DNA from 3 places in the Paenibacillus sp. HGF5 genome. Region 2 is predicted to be linked to each of the others. Evidence: riboswitches for the same ligand, from Rfam matches in the RefSeq annotation. Region 2 holds a riboswitch; each other region holds the start of a gene.
What was found. Region 2 has a riboswitch for thiamine pyrophosphate ahead of HMPREF9412_RS02815 (YkoF family thiamine/hydroxymethylpyrimidine-binding protein). Riboswitches for the same ligand answer to the same signal wherever they lie in the genome.

Region 1: another riboswitch for thiamine pyrophosphate. It lies ahead of HMPREF9412_RS25065 (ECF transporter S component); the one in region 2 lies ahead of HMPREF9412_RS02815 (YkoF family thiamine/hydroxymethylpyrimidine-binding protein).
Region 3: another riboswitch for thiamine pyrophosphate. It lies ahead of HMPREF9412_RS22775 (ABC transporter substrate-binding protein); the one in region 2 lies ahead of HMPREF9412_RS02815 (YkoF family thiamine/hydroxymethylpyrimidine-binding protein).

Annotation. Positions count from the first base shown of each region.
Region 1 is NZ_AEXS01000153.1:48,121-51,392, reverse strand. Features, by position in the region: gene HMPREF9412_RS25075 (SDR family oxidoreductase) at 1-745, shown strand, start outside; gene asd (archaetidylserine decarboxylase) at 843-1,646, opposite strand; TPP riboswitch at 1,812-1,924, shown strand; gene HMPREF9412_RS25065 (ECF transporter S component) at 2,016-2,645, shown strand; gene HMPREF9412_RS25060 (ABC transporter ATP-binding protein) at 2,638-3,272, shown strand, end outside.
Region 2 is NZ_AEXS01000019.1:18,142-21,413, reverse strand. Features, by position in the region: gene HMPREF9412_RS02820 (nucleotidyltransferase domain-containing protein) at 1-645, shown strand, start outside; gene HMPREF9412_RS31905 (hypothetical protein) at 763-858, shown strand; gene HMPREF9412_RS02815 (YkoF family thiamine/hydroxymethylpyrimidine-binding protein) at 932-1,534, opposite strand; TPP riboswitch at 1,619-1,721, opposite strand; gene HMPREF9412_RS02810 (nitroreductase family protein) at 1,905-2,507, opposite strand; gene HMPREF9412_RS02805 (ABC transporter permease) at 3,027-3,272, shown strand, end outside.
Region 3 is NZ_AEXS01000144.1:3,091-6,362, forward strand. Features, by position in the region: gene HMPREF9412_RS22765 (GGDEF domain-containing protein) at 1-298, opposite strand, end outside; gene HMPREF9412_RS22770 (VOC family protein) at 556-939, shown strand; TPP riboswitch at 1,114-1,223, shown strand; gene HMPREF9412_RS22775 (ABC transporter substrate-binding protein) at 1,344-2,375, shown strand; gene HMPREF9412_RS22780 (MTH1187 family thiamine-binding protein) at 2,465-2,758, shown strand; gene HMPREF9412_RS22785 (ABC transporter permease) at 2,755-3,272, shown strand, end outside.

The DNA.
Region 1 (3,272 bases), on a different contig from region 2:
TCTTCGCAGACCTGAGGCGGCGGCAGAGCTGTTGGCTCAGGCTGAACAAGCCGATGTTACCGGGCGTATTCACATCTTCCGACTGGATATATGTGCCGAGGAGCAGGTCAAGGCTGTTGCTTTGGCGCTGGAGCAGAAGTTCGGCCGCTTGGACGTGCTGGTGAACAACGCCGGCGAGGCGGTGGGCGGCATGGTGGAGGAAGTGCCGCTGGGCGGCTGGCGAAAGCAGATGGAGACGAATTTCTTCGGGACCGTATCGGTGACGCAGCATATGCTCCCGCTGCTGCGCAAGTCCGGACGGTCCAAAATCATTCTCATGAGCAGCATTAGCGGCAGGGTCGGCTTTCCGGGTTATGGTCCCTATGCGGCGTCCAAATTTGCGCTGGAGGGGTTCGGCGAGAGCCTGTCCATGGAACTGATGCCCTTTGGCATTGATGTCGTGCTGGTCCAGCCCGGTGCCTACGGCACGCCGATCTGGAATAAGAGCTTTGGGGAGTTAAAGGTTAAGGAAGGATCACCCTACAACGCTCTGCTGAAGGGCGTGCTGGACTATTCCGAGCGGACGGCCAAGGGAAGCGGGGATCCACAGGAGGTAGCCAGGCTTGTGGCAAGAATCGCGTCTATGTCCAAGCCCAGGTTCCGCTATACGCTGCCCCGAGGCACGCGGATGACCGCGCGGATCAAGGGCGTGCTGCCGGATCGGCTGTTTCAGCGGATCATTTACCGGCTGCTGAGCAGGCGGTAAACATTCATGCAGCTACCGCATGCTGGGCCGGCATTAATCATTCATCCGTCGAATGTTTCATGGAGTTTGTAGCGCGGTGCTTGGAAGGAGAAAGGAATTACCCTTTTCGGGCTGTGGAAGGGTGCAGCAAACCAAGCAGTTCCCCCATCTTCACCTTGGAGCCCGGCTCCAAGTCGCCGCGCGGAGTAAACGTGCCGTTCTCCGTCAAAAGCACGACGGTAGAGCCGAATTCAAAGTACGCAAGTTCGTCGCCGATGTCGTATTTCTTCACGCTCTCGTCGGCATAACGGATGCTGCTTACGTTCATGGCTCCGACCTTCACGACCGCAACTTCGCCGAATTCATGGGCAATATAGGTAATGAGACGCTCGTTGCGGCTGAGCACGTTCCGGATATGGGTCATCGCAAAATCGTTCACGGGGTATACCCGGCCCTTCAAATGCTCGCTTTCCGCTTGAATGCCGGTTACCGGGGAATGTATGCGATGATAGTCGGTCGGGCTTAAATACAATACGAATGCATAACCGTTGATGTAATTCTCCATTCTCGGTGACTTGGCGAGCAGCTCGCTCAGGGTATAATCCTGTCCCTTGACGCTGAGAATGGTGCCGGCGTTGACGGTGCACATCGCCGAAATCGTGGCATCGACGGGGCTTACCATGGCATCGGCGGTGTCGTCTATGGCGCGCAGGCCTATTTTTAACCGGCGGGAAAAGAATTCGTTCAGCGAACGGTATTCGTGGATCTCCTTCTCCGCTTCATGCGCCGGGATTTGGTAGATTCGTATAAATGCAGGTATTAGATGACGGCTCAGCCGGCTGTGGGAACAATGCCCCATAATGCGGGACAGCCACTTGCGGGAGGACAGCTCGGTCATCAGACGCAGCAATTGTTTAGCCATGTCATTCTCCTTTGTGCATAGGTGTCGGCAATAAAACGTTGGTGGAAAAGCCAATCACTCTGATATTGACATAGAATGAGCCGGAAATCAATAAATAGCCATTTTTGAAAAAAGGTTCTTGCTAATTGGGGAACGAATGTGTATTTTAAGATTAACATGAAACCGAATAGGGAATACGGGGGCTTGAGTGAATCAGGCTGAGATTGCAGCTGCTATCCGCTGTTGACCGTTAATCTGAACTGGGTAATGCCAGCGTAGAGAATATCCGACCCTGCCTACATAGGGCCTATTTTTCCGTCTGCGCGTTTTTCCAGACGGTTTTTTGTTGTGTTCATACAAAAATAGCGGTGGAGAGGGGAATGTGTTGTTATGGGAACGTCAGTGCGAGAGAAATTGGGGGTACAGCCTAGAAAAGGGCTGCGTTTAAGCGATATTTTGGTGACGGTGCTGGTATCGCTTGTGCTCGGCGTCATTTATCACTTCTGGGGATCGGTTTACAATCTGCTGAAACCGCTGTTCTTCGAAGCGGATGAACTGTTATACGGCATGTGGTTCGCAGCGGCCACGCTCGCTTACCTGCTGATCCGCAAGCCGGGAGTGGCTATCATCGCGGAGGTGGCGGCGGCCCACGTGGAAGTTCTGTTCGGCAGCGGCTGGGGACTGACGCTGCTGCTGTACGGCCTCATTCAAGGGCTGGGCGCGGAATTGGTATTCGCGGCGTTCCGTTACCGGAGCACCTCGGCGTGGACGGTGGCGATTGCCGGGGCCGGCGCGGCGGTCGGCTCGATGGTGATGGACTTCTATTACAGCTATACCGATGATCTGCAGACCTGGATGTTCCTGGCCAAGTATGGCATGCGGATCCTCAGCGGCGCCGTCATTGCCGGCTTGCTCATGCTGCTGCTGGCCAAAGCGCTCGACCGTACGGGCGTCACATCGCTGCTGCGCCCCGCGTCCAAGAAGGATTACGAAGCACTGGATGATCCGCGCCATGTCTAAAACCGCCGCCCGCTGGGTTTCGGCTTCAACCGCCGAGGCGGTTACGGAGCAGGCCGTGCACGTGGAGGGATTGCGCCTGAAGTATCCGGGCGAGGAGCGTTTGATGTTTAAGGACTTGTCCTTCTCGGCTGCCCGGGGGGAGAAGGTGCTGCTGCTCGGTCCGAGCGGCTGCGGCAAATCCACGCTGCTTCAGGTGCTTAGCGGGATGATTCCCCGCGCCACGGAGGTGCCGATGAAATGCGAAGCTCAGCTGGTGCCTCGCTCTTGGGGATATGTATTCCAAGATCCGGATACCCAGTTCTGCATGCCGTACGTGGATGAAGAGCTGGCCTTCGTGCTGGAGAACCTCAGCGTTCCCCGCGACGAGATGAAGGAGCGAATGCAAGCCGTCCTGCATGAGGTAGGGCTTGACCTTCAGGAGCTGCATATGCCGATCAGTCATCTGTCGCAGGGGATGAAGCAGAGGCTTTCGCTGGCTTCGGCCCTTCTGCTGGAGCCGGAGGTGCTGTTCCTTGATGAGCCGTCCGCGCTGCTCGACCCGGAAGGCAGGGAGCAAATCTGGTCTGCGGTGAAGGCCGTATCGGAAGGGCGTACGCTGATTATCGTGGAGCACCGGATTGAAGAAAT
Region 2 (3,272 bases):
GACTGCTTGCTTGCCGTACTTGGCGGCAGCGCGAGCAGTGGCGAATATAATGAACAATCCGATCTGGACATCATCGTCATTGAACGGGACGGACATGACTTCAGCAGGAAGACGATCGAAGCGCATGGCTGGATCGCGGAAATATTCATATTGTCCTTATCCTCCTATCGCGAATATTTCGACGTGGGAGTGCTGGCGGCGAATCCGTCTTTACAGCGGATGGTCGCCGAAGGTACGGTGCTGCGTTCGTTGCCTGAGGGAGAAGAGGTTCGGGCGGATGCCCGGAGTGATTTGAATTACGGCCCCATGCCCTTGTCGCCGAGCGATATTGCCGAATACCGCTACATGCTAACCGAGTTTTTGCTGGACTTGACAAGTCCCCGCAGAGAAGGCGAAAAATGGTTTACGGTACACAAAATAGCATCGACTCTATGCGAATTCGTGCTGAGGGCAAACCGGGAGTGGACGGGTGAAGGGAAGATGCTGTTCCGTTTGTTCAACGGCTATAGCCCAGCCATGGGGGATCGACTGGAGGCAGCGCTTCTGGCGATTTATCGGGAGGACGATCCTTCGGACCTTATTGCAGTGACGGAGGAAGCGCTCAGCCCGTACGGAGGCAAGCTGCTGGTCGGTTATGAGGAATAAATAAGCCCTGCATAAAAAAAGAGGGGGGTACATTAGCCGTGACGCTCGCCCGCCACAAGCAATAAGATAATAACGTGATTAACTCACGTCATTCTTTTAAATCCAGGAGGGATCTTCATGAGCGGAGCATACGGCGGCGCATGGGGCAATTCAGTAGGAACTATATTGGTTCTCTTTATCCTGCTCGTAATCATCTTGAGTGCTTGGGTTTAAACACCGTCAATATTCTTGCCTGCAATCGATAAAGGCCCGGCGCTTGCCGGGCCTTTATCTGTTGGAAAGGACCTTAAGCTTTGGATTTGGGAGATGGGCTGTGGGCCGAAACCACCGCGGTCATGACCAGATGGCTGCTGTCGGATTGAATCGCATGTTGGAACGCGTCTTCGAGTGATCCGAACACCCGGGACAACGCCCCGTCCAATCGGCTGGCGTAATGAACGCTTCCGCCGAATGTGCCCGCTGCCTTCGCACGATCCACTTCTGCGTAAATGACATCCATGTAATCGGCGCTACCCATCGGGTAAAGCGCGAATTGGCAGGCCGTTTCGATATCGGCGTGTTCCCCGATATCGTGGTTTAAGCGGGTCGAATCCTCGTCCATATACGCATCGGCATCCGTATCGCCTGGGCAGCCGATAGAATAAGTACCGTTAAACACCGTGTGCACGCCGCTAGCCGCGGCATGAGCGAATATCGCTCTCGTCACATCAAACACATGCTCCGCACGTCCGCGAATACAAGTGCTTACATCATCCGTTTGGATCCAGACCTTTTCCGAATCCACGGAACGAAGCGCCTCCGTGATCACTTCCACGAACCGATCCGTCATGGGAAATACCGAGAACCGGCATCCCACGATCCGGCTCGTTCCGCATACAAGCTCATTCATAAATTTTTTCCTCCCCATTGTATAAGTCCACGCAAAAAAACCGCACCCCATGAAGAAGTGCAGTTATGCCTACGCAAAAAAATAAACATAAATGCTACACTTCCCCACGCTAGTATGATCTAGATCGGGTGATAAGGGTTAACGGCAGCCCGCCGTCTCTCAGCACATGGCACCCCTAGTACAGCCAAACATCAAATATGCAGTTGGTAATCAAGCTGGCTCCAAGAACTTCCGAAGATCAGAAGGCGAAAGGCCTGCTTCCTGTGTTATTGTATCGTTTTGGCGGCAGGTTTTCAATGGCAGGGCACCATAAAAAAGCCGCCTGCTCCAATCCTCTGGACTTGGATAGGCGGCTTATGCCGGCTACGGCTTACTTGTATACCTTCACGCGATCTTCAAGCGGCGCAAATTCTTTTTCGCCCGGATCTGCAACCGGTTTGCCGAAAGGCATTTGAGCGATCAGCTTCCAGTTTTCCGGAATGTTCCATTCGGACTTCACTTTCTCGTCGATCAACGGGTTGTAATGCTGGAGGGATGCGCCCAGGCCTTCTGCCTCGAGGGACGTCCATACCACGAATTGCAGCATGCCGTTGGATTGGTTCGACCAAACCGGGAAATTGTCGGCATACAGCGCGAACTTTTGCTGCAGGTCGGCAACTACGTTATTGTCCTCGAAGAAGAGAACCGTGCCGTATCCAGCGCGGAATGCGCCCATTTTTTCAGCTGTGGATTTGAAAGCCTCTTCGTCTCCGACAACTTCTTTCAGAATGCCTTCGGTCAGGTTCCACAGTTTGTCATGCTGTTCGCCAAGCAGTACAACGACGCGTGCGCTTTGGGAGTTGAAAGAAGACGGAGTATATTTAACGGCTTCATTAACAATCTCCTGGATGCGTTCGTCGGAAATGACCGGGTCTTTGCTGATGGCATAATGGGAACGACGATGCTTAAGTGCTGCTGAAAAATCTTTAGACATTGAAAAAACCTCCTGATGTAATCATGTTTGCATAAGCCTGATAACAAAGATGTCCTTTAATTCAAGCAAATATGCATGTTGAGTTGAATTGCTGTCGTTGAATTATCATTTCACATTAACTTACGTTTAGTTAGAAATAATAATTATGTTAGCATATTAATATAACTTAGAGGTATTGTCAACGCTTCGAAGGAAAGTTAATTTATATTTTTTATACCCGGTTACTGAGAATTAAATCAGCTTCCAATATGTATGTATTTCGGGAACCCCGAATCTAAGCAGCTCAGCCTCAGCGATATAAAATTGATCTCGGCGAAACTCCATATTATGAACAAATCATGAACAAATGATACTTGGATGAACAAATTAAATGATTTTCATTCTCAATTATACTTGTCGACTGAGAATGAGAATGATATAATCCATATCAGAACGCAATTGATAATCAATCTCAATGAGAATGGTTGGGGAATTGCTGACTGCCGGGTTTCGACAGACATACGCATAGAAGGAAGAGCCATGAAGATTAGATACTTATTCGCAGCCGTTGTGGTACTCTCCATAATTTCGTTATTTATTGGAGTTAAAGAAATCTCGCCACTGGAACTGTTCTCGATGACAGAACAACAACAGCATATTATGCTTGTAAGCCGGATTCCCCGGCTTGTCAGCCTCATATTGGCGGGTGTCAGCATGAGTATCTGCGGATTGATCATGCAGCAGCTCAGCCGCAACAAGTTCGTATCGCCGACGACGGCGGGCACT
Region 3 (3,272 bases), on a different contig from region 2:
GAGTCAATATTGTCCGGGAAGCGCTCTCTTTCCCCAGCAAAAAATAACAAGCATCGATGATTCGAGCCGAGGCATCCGCCATCAGCCCGGCACTTGCGATAAGCCAAAACCTTCGAAGATGCGGCTCGTAATGCCGACTGATCCGTAGTAAATAGACGGAAGCGGCAGCGGAAGCCATAATGACTAGAACACGCTGAAGCAATAAAGCATCAGGCATCCACAGAACGGTCATTATCTGAATGAATGCATATGTGACGGCGAGTCGAATCCACAGATGATCTGCTGGAGTTGGACTCATAAGCATTCCTCCTCGGCCAAAAGGCAAGCTTTCTTCAATGCTTGTTTGTTAGGTCTTTTGAATTAATAGTTATAGTTCTCATGATACTTTTTACCCACCTAAAAGTAAAGAAGAGGAAATGAAAGAAAGACCGTCGATTCTACTCTATTAAACCATCGCGCACCCAAAAATTGTCGTCCTCAAGACCCACTTGACGTATAGGAATTATGTGATAATATTTCAGTCATATCTCATATGAATCGGAAAGGGTGTTTGCCTTGTCACAGAAACGATTGGATCATGTCGGCATTGTCGTCCGGGACCTTGAAGCCACGATTGCTTTTTACACAAACGTCGTAGGACTTGAACTGAAGGATCGCCTTACCCATACCAATGGCGTCATCCAGCTGGCATTCCTCGGATTTAACGGCAGCGACGAAACGGAAGTCGAGCTTATTCAGGGTTACAGCGACACGCTTCCCGCAGAAGGCACCGTCCATCATTTTGCCGTCAGCACCGATAATATCGAAGCGGAATATGCGCGCGTTCAGGGACTGGACGTACCTCATCTTGACGAGGAAATCGTAACGCTTCCGAACGGGTACCGCTATTTCTTCGTGCACGGTCCCGAAGGAGAATGGATTGAGTTCTTCCAGCGCTAACCGCTGGCGAACAGGATCCTATTAATTGCTTCATCCCGTGAATGGTTAACGGGGTTCATTCTTCCAACTGCACAAGCCATGTCCAATACGAAGACCTGCCTCGTTCGCATCCCCTTCCGAACTAGACAGGTCTTTGCGTTAGGACTATAATAACGGATGTAACGTCCGAAACTTCATAAATCCCGGGGGAGCTGGAATTTGGCCGGCTGAGAGTGTATCCGATGATACTGACCCTTACACCTGATCTGGGTAATGCCAGCGTAGGAAGTCCATGTTTGCGGCAGCTATGATTTGCCGTGGTATACACTTACGCCGTCATGCGTCCTGATATCATTCGGGGCGCTTTTTTTGTGGAGTTAACGAGGTCATAGAAAGAGAAGAGAATTCAAAGGAGAGAAGATACGATGAAGAGGGGAAAATGGATGGCACTGCTTCTCGCTTGCGCCCTGCTGATGGTTGCGGCGGGATGCGGTACAGGCGGAAAGAACGAAAACACAGGTACCGAAGGCGCAGACGGCCAGGCGGCCGAAAAGCTCCGCGATGTACAGCTGATGCTCGATTGGTCGGCCAACACAAACCACACCGGACTGTATGCGGCCAAGGAGCTCGGGTATTACGAGGAAGAAGGGCTTAACGTCCAGATCGTCCAGCCGGGGGCCGGCGGAACGGATACGCTGGTCGCATCCGGCAAGGTGCCGTTTGGCATCAGCTACCAGGAAGGCGTCACGCTTGCCAGAACCCAAGGTCTGCCGCTCGTCTCCATTGCGGCGATTATTCAGCATAATACATCCGGCTTTGCCGCCCCCAAGGACAAGGGGATCGTCAAGGCTGGCGATTTTGAAGGGAAATCCTACGGCGGCTGGGGCTCGCCTGTTGAGGAAGCCGTCATGAAATCCATCATGGAGATCGACGGTGCCGATGTCAGCAAAGTAAATATGGTTAACATGGGCGATGCCGATTATTTTACGGCCGTCAAACGCGATATTGATTTTGCCTGGATCTTCTATGCCTGGACCGGTATCGAAGCCGAGCTCCGGAACGAGCCGCTTGACATGATCTATGTGAAGGACTACTCCGAGCAGCTTGACTATTACACGCCGGTGATCGTAACGAACGAGAAGCTGATCCAGGAGGACCCGGAGCTTGTCAAAGCATTCATGCGGGCGACCTCAAAAGGATACGACTACGCGATTCAACATCCTGAGGATGCAGCTGCGCTGCTGACGAAGGCCGTTCCCGAGCTGGATGCCGAGCTGGTTCTTGCCAGCCAGAAATGGCTGAGTCCCCGCTATCAGGATGATGCTGCCCGCTGGGGCGAGCAGAAAGCCGAAGTATGGTCGGGGTATGCAGACTGGATGTTTGAACGCAAGCTGCTCGAGAAGGAGCTCGATGCGGACAGCGCCTTCACCAATGAATTTTTACCGGAAAAACCATAGGATGCATTTAATTTGGAAGAGAGACGGCCTGCCATGGCAGGCTGCCTCTCTTCCATTACAATATAGCTTGCATGAAAGGATGAGTTTAGATGGCAAACACCCTCTTGAGCATACAAGTGATACCCAGAACGCCGGATGGAGGCGACAGCATTCCTTATGTGGATGAAGCGATCCGGGTCATACAGGAGTCGGGCGTGAAATACGAGGTCCATGCGCTCGAAACCACCTTGGAAGGAGAGCTTTCCGAGCTGTTGAAGATCGTTGAGCGCATGCATGAGGCGCTGGTGAAAGCGGGAAGTCCCAGCGTCATATCCCAGGTCAAAATCGCGCACCATCCGGGCGGCATCAGCATGGATAAGCTGACTGAGAAATACCGTCCATGAGAAAAGGCTGGTGGAGCTCCGTTTGGCCGCCCGTTGCGGCGGTCCTTTTCTTTTTGACGGTATGGCAGGCCGCGGTATCGGTATTCGATATAGAGCCGTATATTTTGCCGGCGCCGACGGCCATCGGGCATGAAGCCGCCACCGGCGCCTCCGGTCTTTTTCAGCATACGCTAGCCACGCTGCAATTAACCCTGGTCGGATTTATGATCGGTACGGCGATCGGCCTTGTCATCTCGTTGGCCCTGCATCTGGTGCCTTTTCTCAAAACTGCCCTTTATCCGCTTCTTATTCTTAGCCAGAACGTGCCGACGATCGCTCTCGCCCCGCTCCTCATGATTTGGTTCGGCTTCGGCATGCTGCCCAAGGTTATCGTGATTACCCTGGTCTGCTTCTTCCCCGTAGCCGTTGCCGCCCTGGACGGACTGGCGCGTACCGACCGCACCATGATGAATTACATGCAGATGGCGGGAGCCACTTCATGGCAGATCTTCACCAAGCTGGAGCTGCCGCATGC